2 linked regions of the Chelatococcus sp. YT9 genome follow. The protein of the gene in region 2 binds, or shares a complex with, the protein of the main gene of each other region. Links are inferred from orthologs where the notes say so. Each region holds a gene or a part of one and is shown on either strand. Other genes may lie near its edges. The genes, in order: tig and rpsG.

Evidence for each region.
Region 1: the proteins of rpsG (region 2) and tig are in contact, whole or in part, in a crystal structure (PDB 3GTY), measured with the Thermotoga maritima proteins. The link is inferred for Chelatococcus sp. YT9 from one-to-one orthologs. Residues at the interface, in WP_004081843.1 of Thermotoga maritima: Lys34, Lys52, Lys55, Glu59, Arg62, Gln63, Glu66, Asn67, Lys69, Val71, Arg95, Ala109, Lys110, Lys111, Gly112, Arg113, Pro114, Glu117, Glu121, Ile124, Ala125, Tyr127, Asn128, Asn129, Thr130, Gly131, Lys135, Asp139, Arg142, Met143; in WP_004081061.1 of Thermotoga maritima: Glu122, Val124, Val129, Leu130, Tyr133, Glu188, Gly259, Ile262, Tyr263, Glu266, Ser270, Glu273, Gln274, Glu277, Arg308, Gln311, Ile312, Ser315, Tyr316, Glu325, Arg329, Arg336, Leu363, Phe366, Trp367, Arg373, Leu377, Arg381, Leu384, Glu387.

The regions. Positions count from the first base shown.
Region 1 is NZ_JAHBRW010000001.1:4,135,188-4,138,383, forward strand. What follows is about bases 314-3,196. They hold tig (trigger factor), read right to left. Parts: upstream 2,532-3,196; coding sequence 1,095-2,531; downstream 314-1,094. Other genes in these bases: KIO76_RS19090 (ATP-dependent Clp protease proteolytic subunit), read right to left, coding at 314-916; KIO76_RS19105 (multicopper oxidase family protein), read left to right, coding at 2,931-3,196. Also shown: ATP-dependent Clp protease ATP-binding subunit ClpX, read right to left, coding at 1-53; more of KIO76_RS19090, read right to left, coding at 293-313. UniProt on the Bacillus subtilis protein: Involved in protein export. Acts as a chaperone by maintaining the newly synthesized protein in an open conformation. Functions as a peptidyl-prolyl cis-trans isomerase.
Region 2 is NZ_JAHBRW010000001.1:2,850,699-2,854,003, reverse strand. The notes cover bases 314-3,305. They hold rpsG (30S ribosomal protein S7), read right to left. Parts: upstream 2,049-3,305; coding sequence 1,578-2,048; downstream 314-1,577. Other genes in these bases: rpoC (DNA-directed RNA polymerase subunit beta'), read right to left, coding at 3,002-3,305; rpsL (30S ribosomal protein S12), read right to left, coding at 2,127-2,498; fusA (elongation factor G), read right to left, coding at 314-1,547. In the rest of the region: more of fusA, read right to left, coding at 1-313.

The sequences.
Region 1 (3,196 bases), 1.3 Mb from region 2 along the record:
CAGAACGAGCAGTAGAGCGTGCTCTTGGAGTCGCTACCGCCTGTCTTGCTCATGGTCCGTCTCCACTCTGTACCGCCGGGGCACAGGACGCCGGCGTCATCAAGCATTCATATAGGCCTGGATCTAAAAAAAGGTAATGCCCTATCGCTGCACTACCGAAATCGATCAGGCCGTACCTGGTCCAAAGCCCATGCAAACATGAGGCCGCCGCGCGATCAATAGGAGGCGGACACCTTGCCGCATATCCACATCTCTGCTTTTGAAAGCGCATACGGCGGCCGCATGGCCGAAATCAGGCATCTGAATCCGCGCGCTTCACCTGGACCTGATCGATCAAACCGAACTCCCGCGCGGCGTCCGCGGTCATGAAATTGTCACGCTCAAGCGCCTGCTCGATCGCCGCGATATCCCGGCCGGTGTGCTTCACATAAATTTCATTCAGACGCCGGCGCAACGCTTCAATCTCTCGGGCGTGGATCAGGATATCTGTTGCCTGGCCCTGAAATCCGCCTGATGGCTGGTGCACCATGATTCGCGCGTTCGGCAACGCAAAACGCTGTCCGGGCTCCCCCGCCGCCAGAAGCAGCGACCCCATCGACGCGGCCTGGCCGACGCAGAGGGTCGAAATGGGACAACGGATAAACTGCATCGTGTCATAGATGGACAGCCCCGAGGTCACCACCCCGCCAGGCGAGTTGATGTAGAAGGAGATCTCCTTCTTCGGATTGTCGCCCTCCAGGAAGAGGAGCTGCGCGACGATCAGCGATGCTGAATAATCCTCGACGGGACCTGTCAGAAAAATAATCCGCTCGCGCAGCAGCCGCGAGTAAATATCGAACGCGCGCTCACCGCGGTTCGATTGCTCGACAACCATCGGCACGAGGGTGTTGTTGTAGACCTCAAACGGATCCCGCATGGCAGATCAGTCTCCTTGATCACCGGAATTATTCCATGGCGATCATTAACAGATGGTCGTTGGGAGCGGCACGCGCCTTAGCCGATCGCATCCTGTTGCATAACGACCGTAGGTTGGCCGGTTCGCGCCGGCCAACACCAGATATGCTTCCGGACGGGATCCGCAAGCGCTGGACAGGTCAGGCGCTGTCCTTCTTCTTGGCGCGCGAAGCTTTCTTCGGAGCGGCCTTGCCCTCCTCCTTGGCGCCCTTGCCCTCTTCGCCGTCGGATTCGCTGTCTTCATCGGCGAAAAGCGCCTCACGGGACACGACGTTATCCGTCACGGCAACCTGCGTCAGGATATGGTCGACGACCTTCTCCTCGAAGATCGGCGCACGCACCTCCGCCAGAGCCTGCGGGTTCTTGCGGTAATAGTCCCACACCAGCTTTTCCTGACCGGGGAACTGGCGGGCGCGCTCGACGACAGCCTGCGTGACCTCGTCGTCGGAGACCTTCACCGCCGCCTGCTCACCGATTTCCGCCAGCACGAGGCCGAGACGGACACGGCGTTCGGCGATGCGCTGATATTCCGCCTTCGCCTCGTCCTCGGTCGTCTCGTCATCGGCAAAAGTACGGCCGGTCTGCTTCATGTCGTTTTCGACCTGACGCCACACGCCCGCAAACTCCTGCTCGACAAGGCTAGGCGGCAGCTCGAAGTCGTACTTCGCGTCGAGGGCATCGAGCAGCACCTTCTTCACCTTGCGGCGGGACTGCGCGGTGTAATCGCGCTCGATGCTTGCGCGGACGGCTTCCTTGAGCTTATCCAGGCTCTCAAGGCCAAAGCCCTTTGCAAAGTCCTCGTCCACCGTCACCTCGGCGGCAGAGGCCACTTCCTTCACCTTCACGGCAAAGCTTGCCGCCTTGCCGGCCAGCTGCTTGGCAGGATATTCGTCGGGGAACGTGGCGTTCACAGTCACGTCATCGCCGGCCTTTGCGCCGACGAGTTGCTCTTCGAAGCCCGGGATGAACCCGCCGGAGCCGATCTCGACCTGGACGCCCTCGCTGGAGCCGCCCTCGAAGGGCTCGCCGTCGATGGTGCCGACGAAGTCGATCGTGACCCGGTCACCGGTGGCAGCGGCTTCGCCTTCGGCCTTGGTGGTGAATGCGCGGTTCTGGCGCGCCATACGCGCCAGAGCCTCATCCACTTCGGCGTCAGTCACCTCGGCTGTCTCACGTGTGATCGCGACGTCGGACAGGTCTTTGAGCTGGAAGGCCGGCAGGATCTCGAGCGCGACCGTATAGGCGAGGTCGCCCTTGGCCTCCATGACGGCCTCGACCTCATCCTTATCCTCGGAGAGGGTCACCTTCGGCTCATTGGCAAGCTTGAGGGAATTGTCCTCGATAATCTTGCGGTTGGCTTCATTGACGGTGTTCTGAACGACGTCCGCCATGACCGCGCGGCCATACAGCTTGCGCAGATGCGCCATGGGGACCTTGCCGGGACGGAAGCCGTTGATGCGGACCCTGTCCTTCAGGCCAGACAGCTCGCCTGCCAGCTTGGTCTCCAGCTCGGCGGCCGGAACCACCACCTTGAACTCGCGTTTCAGACCATCGGCCCGGGTTTGCGTCGCCTGCATTGTCACAGCTTCTCGAAAATTCGTGTGCTTCTGATGGCCCCTCAGGATAGGCGATGATACGGGGAGCGATGTGGCTTTGGTGCGGGCGAAGGGACTCGAACCCCCACGACTTTCGTCACTGGAACCTAAATCCAGCGCGTCTACCAGTTCCGCCACGCCCGCGCGGGCCCCGCAGCATGCCTGCCCAACAGGACGCGGCTCTATATCATGACAAAGCCCGGTTGCAGCAAAAAAATGTCATCTCTTTGTCCACCAGGGGTACTTGCCGCGCCCGCCCTCGTCTGAGCCAAACGCCCGAGCGTTGAAGTACCGGCGAAAATGCTGAAATTCTCAAGCAGTTCGTCAATCTTTGTGCCAGATGGTGGCACATTCCCACCGGGTGAACCTTGGAAACGTCCGATGCCGGCACAGACTTCAGAATCGACGCAAGCGCCGCTGTTCGCCGCCGCCATCCGGGGAGTGACGCGAAGGCGGCTTCTCCAGGGCGGGCTGGCGGCAGCGACCGTCCTCGTGCATGCGGTTGATGCCAATGCAGAGGATGCCGGAGAGACCTCCCGCCCCGTTCCAGCCCCGACGACGCCGGGCACCGAACGGGTCGCCAAGACTGGAAACGCCCGGCGCCTGCGCGCCGAGGAGATCTCCTGGCAACTCAAACCCGCGGGGGC
Region 2 (3,305 bases):
GTTTCATTCGGCTCGATGATGAACTTCACGCGAGCGAACTGGCCTGTACCGCCGGTCTGCTTCTTGTGCGTGTAGTCGATCTCGGTCTTCTTCGTGATCTTCTCACGGTAGGCGACCTGCGGCGCGCCGATGTTGGCATCGACCTTGTAGGTGCGCCTCAGGATATCGACCTTGATGTCGAGATGAAGCTCGCCCATTCCCTTGAGAATGGTCTGGCCGGACTCGCTGTCGGTCGAAACGCGGAAGGAGGGATCCTCGGCAGCAAGCTTGGAAAGTGCGATGCCGAGCTTCTCCTGGTCCGTCTTGGTCTTCGGCTCGATGGCGATCTCGATGACCGGCTCAGGGAATTCCATCTTCTCGAGGATCGCGGGCTTCAGCGGATCGCAGAGCGTATCGCCGGTGCGCACTTCCTTGAGGCCCGCCAGCGCCACGATGTCACCAGCGAAAGCTTCCTTGATGTCCTCGCGGTTGTTCGCGTGCATCAGCAGCATGCGGCCGACACGCTCTTTCTTGTCGCGCGTCGAGTTCATGATGGAGGCACCCGCCTCGACCGAACCGGAATAGACGCGGCAGAACGTGATGGTACCGACGAAAGGATCGTCCATGATCTTGAAGGCGAGCATGGAGAAGGGGTCGGCATCCGTCGGCAGCCGCTCCAGCGGCTCCTCGGTCCGCGGATCGATGCCCTTGATCGCGCCACGATCCACCGGGGACGGAAGATAGTCGACAACCGCATCAAGAAGAGGCTGCACGCCCTTGTTCTTGAAGGCGGAACCGCACATCACGGGATGGAAGGCGCGCTTCTGAACGCCAAGACGCACGAGGCGGCGCAGCGTTGCGGCATCCGGCTCCTGGCCGTCGAGATAGGCGGTCATCGCGTCATCGTCGAGCTCGACCGACGCTTCGATGAGGCGCGTGCGATAGTCCTTCGCCTTGTCGGCGAGATCGGCGGGAATGTCCTGCTCGACCGGGTTCAGGGAGTCACCCTCCCAAACCAGCGCCTTCATGCTGATCAGATCAACGACGCCGTAGAAACCACCTTCCGAGCCAAGCGGAAGCTGCAGGCACACGGGCTTGCCGGCGACGCGATCGATGATCGAGTCTACGCATTTGAAGAGGTCCGCGCCGACCTTGTCCATCTTGTTGACGAACACGATACGAGGAACGTCGTACTTGTCAGCCTGGCGCCATACCGTCTCGGTCTGGGGCTCGACGCCCTGGCTGCCGTCCAGCACGCATACGCAGCCGTCGAGCACGCGCAGCGAACGCTCGACTTCAATGGTGAAGTCGACGTGGCCGGGGGTATCGATGATGTTCAGCCGGCTTCCGCGCCAGAAGCACGTGGTCGCAGCCGACGTGATCGTGATACCGCGCTCCTGCTCCTGCGCCATCCAGTCCATCGTCGCGGCGCCCTCGTGGGTCTCGCCGATCTTATGGTTCTTGCCGGTGAAGAACAGAATACGCTCGGTCGTCGTCGTCTTTCCGGCATCAATGTGGGCCATGATGCCGAAATTGCGGTAGTCTTCGATGGCGTGGGTGCGGGCCATAACAGCTATTCCCTCGACGGCTTGCGCTCGTTACCAGCGATAATGCGAGAAGGCACGGTTGGACTCGGCCATCCGGTGCGTATCCTCGCGCTTTTTCACGGCGCTGCCGCGATTGCTCGAGGCGTCCATCAGTTCAGACGAAAGGCGCTCAACCATGGTCTTGTCGTTCCGCGACCGGGCGGCCTGGATCAGCCAGCGGATGGCCAGCGCCTGACGACGGTCCGTGCGAACCTCGACCGGAACCTGATAGGTCGCACCGCCGACACGGCGGGAACGCACCTCGATGGCCGGAGCCACGTTCTCGAGGGCCTGCTTGAACACGCCGAGCGGTTCGCTCTTCAGCTTCTGCTCGATGATGTCGAACGCACCATAGACGATCGCTTCAGCGGCCGACTTCTTGCCGTCGCGCATGATCGAGTTCATGAACTTCGTAACGACGATGTCACCGAACTTCGGGTCCGGAATGATCTCGCGCTTCTCGGCACTGTGACGACGGGACATGTCGCTCGTCCTTAACTTGGCATTTCGTCAACGGGGCAGCCCGAGGCGCCCCCTGTTCAACCGGCAAAACCGGTACGATTACTTCGGCCGCTTGGCGCCGTACTTCGAACGGCGCTGCTTGCGGTTCTTCACGCCCTGGGTATCGAGGACACCGCGCAGGATGTGATAGCGAACGCCCGGAAGGTCCTTCACGCGGCCGCCACGGATCATCACGACCGAGTGCTCCTGGAGGTTATGCCCCTCACCCGGAATGTAGCCGATCACCTCAAAGCCATTCGTCAACCGGACCTTGGCGACCTTACGAAGAGCCGAGTTCGGCTTCTTCGGCGTGGTCGTGTAAACACGCGTGCAAACGCCGCGCTTCTGAGGGCAAGCCTCCAGCGCAGGAACCTTGTTACGGCTCTTGGGCGCCACCCGCGGCTTGCTGATCAACTGGTTGATCGTCGGCATGCTCTCGTTCTCTCGCTTCGGCCGCCGTAACGACCTTTGGCCCTGTTCGGCGCCGCCAACTCCAAGGGAGGACAAGCACCAATTCACCGTGCATCAGCACAAAACTAAAAACCACGCACAACAACTCGCGCCCTGAGCCTGTTAAGCTTAAGGCGCGAAGCGCATGCAGAGGACCACGTCGCCTTCGCAACGCGATCTTGCCCCAGGTCTAACTCCACCAGCTTCGCCGGCAGTCAGTTGGTGCTAAATTAGCAGCGTTTAGGGCCCATACGTCGAACGAGTCGTTCCGATCAGCGAGCGCCTACTGCCTGCCTGAGTGGGGTGCTTTTAGACTCACAGGCCCTGCGCGTCAACAGAAAATTACCTGTTTTGCCCCGCAAAGCGCACCTGCGGCAGCCAAGTTGCCGGTAGTCTGTCCAATGAGAAAGAGCGCCGTGAATCCACGGCGCCCTTCCAGCCACTTAGGATATCCGCGTTCCGGCGGAACAGCGGATACGTCTCCTTTACTCGGCAGCCGGCAGTTCCGGCCGAACCACCGCCTGATTCTCCGAGACCCGCTGGGCCAGGATGAGATCGTCGCGACGCTGCGCAATCTCACGCAGGCGTGTTGCCAAGGCACCAGTACCCGCCGGAATCAGCGAACCGACGATCACATTTTCCTTCAAGCCCTCGAGCGCGTCGGCCTTACCATTGACCGCCGCCTCAGTGAGAACGCGGGTGGTCTCCTGGAACGAAGCCGCCGAGATGAAGGACCTGGTCTGCAGGCTCGCCTTGGTGATTCCGAGAAGGACAGGGGTGCCTGCAGCA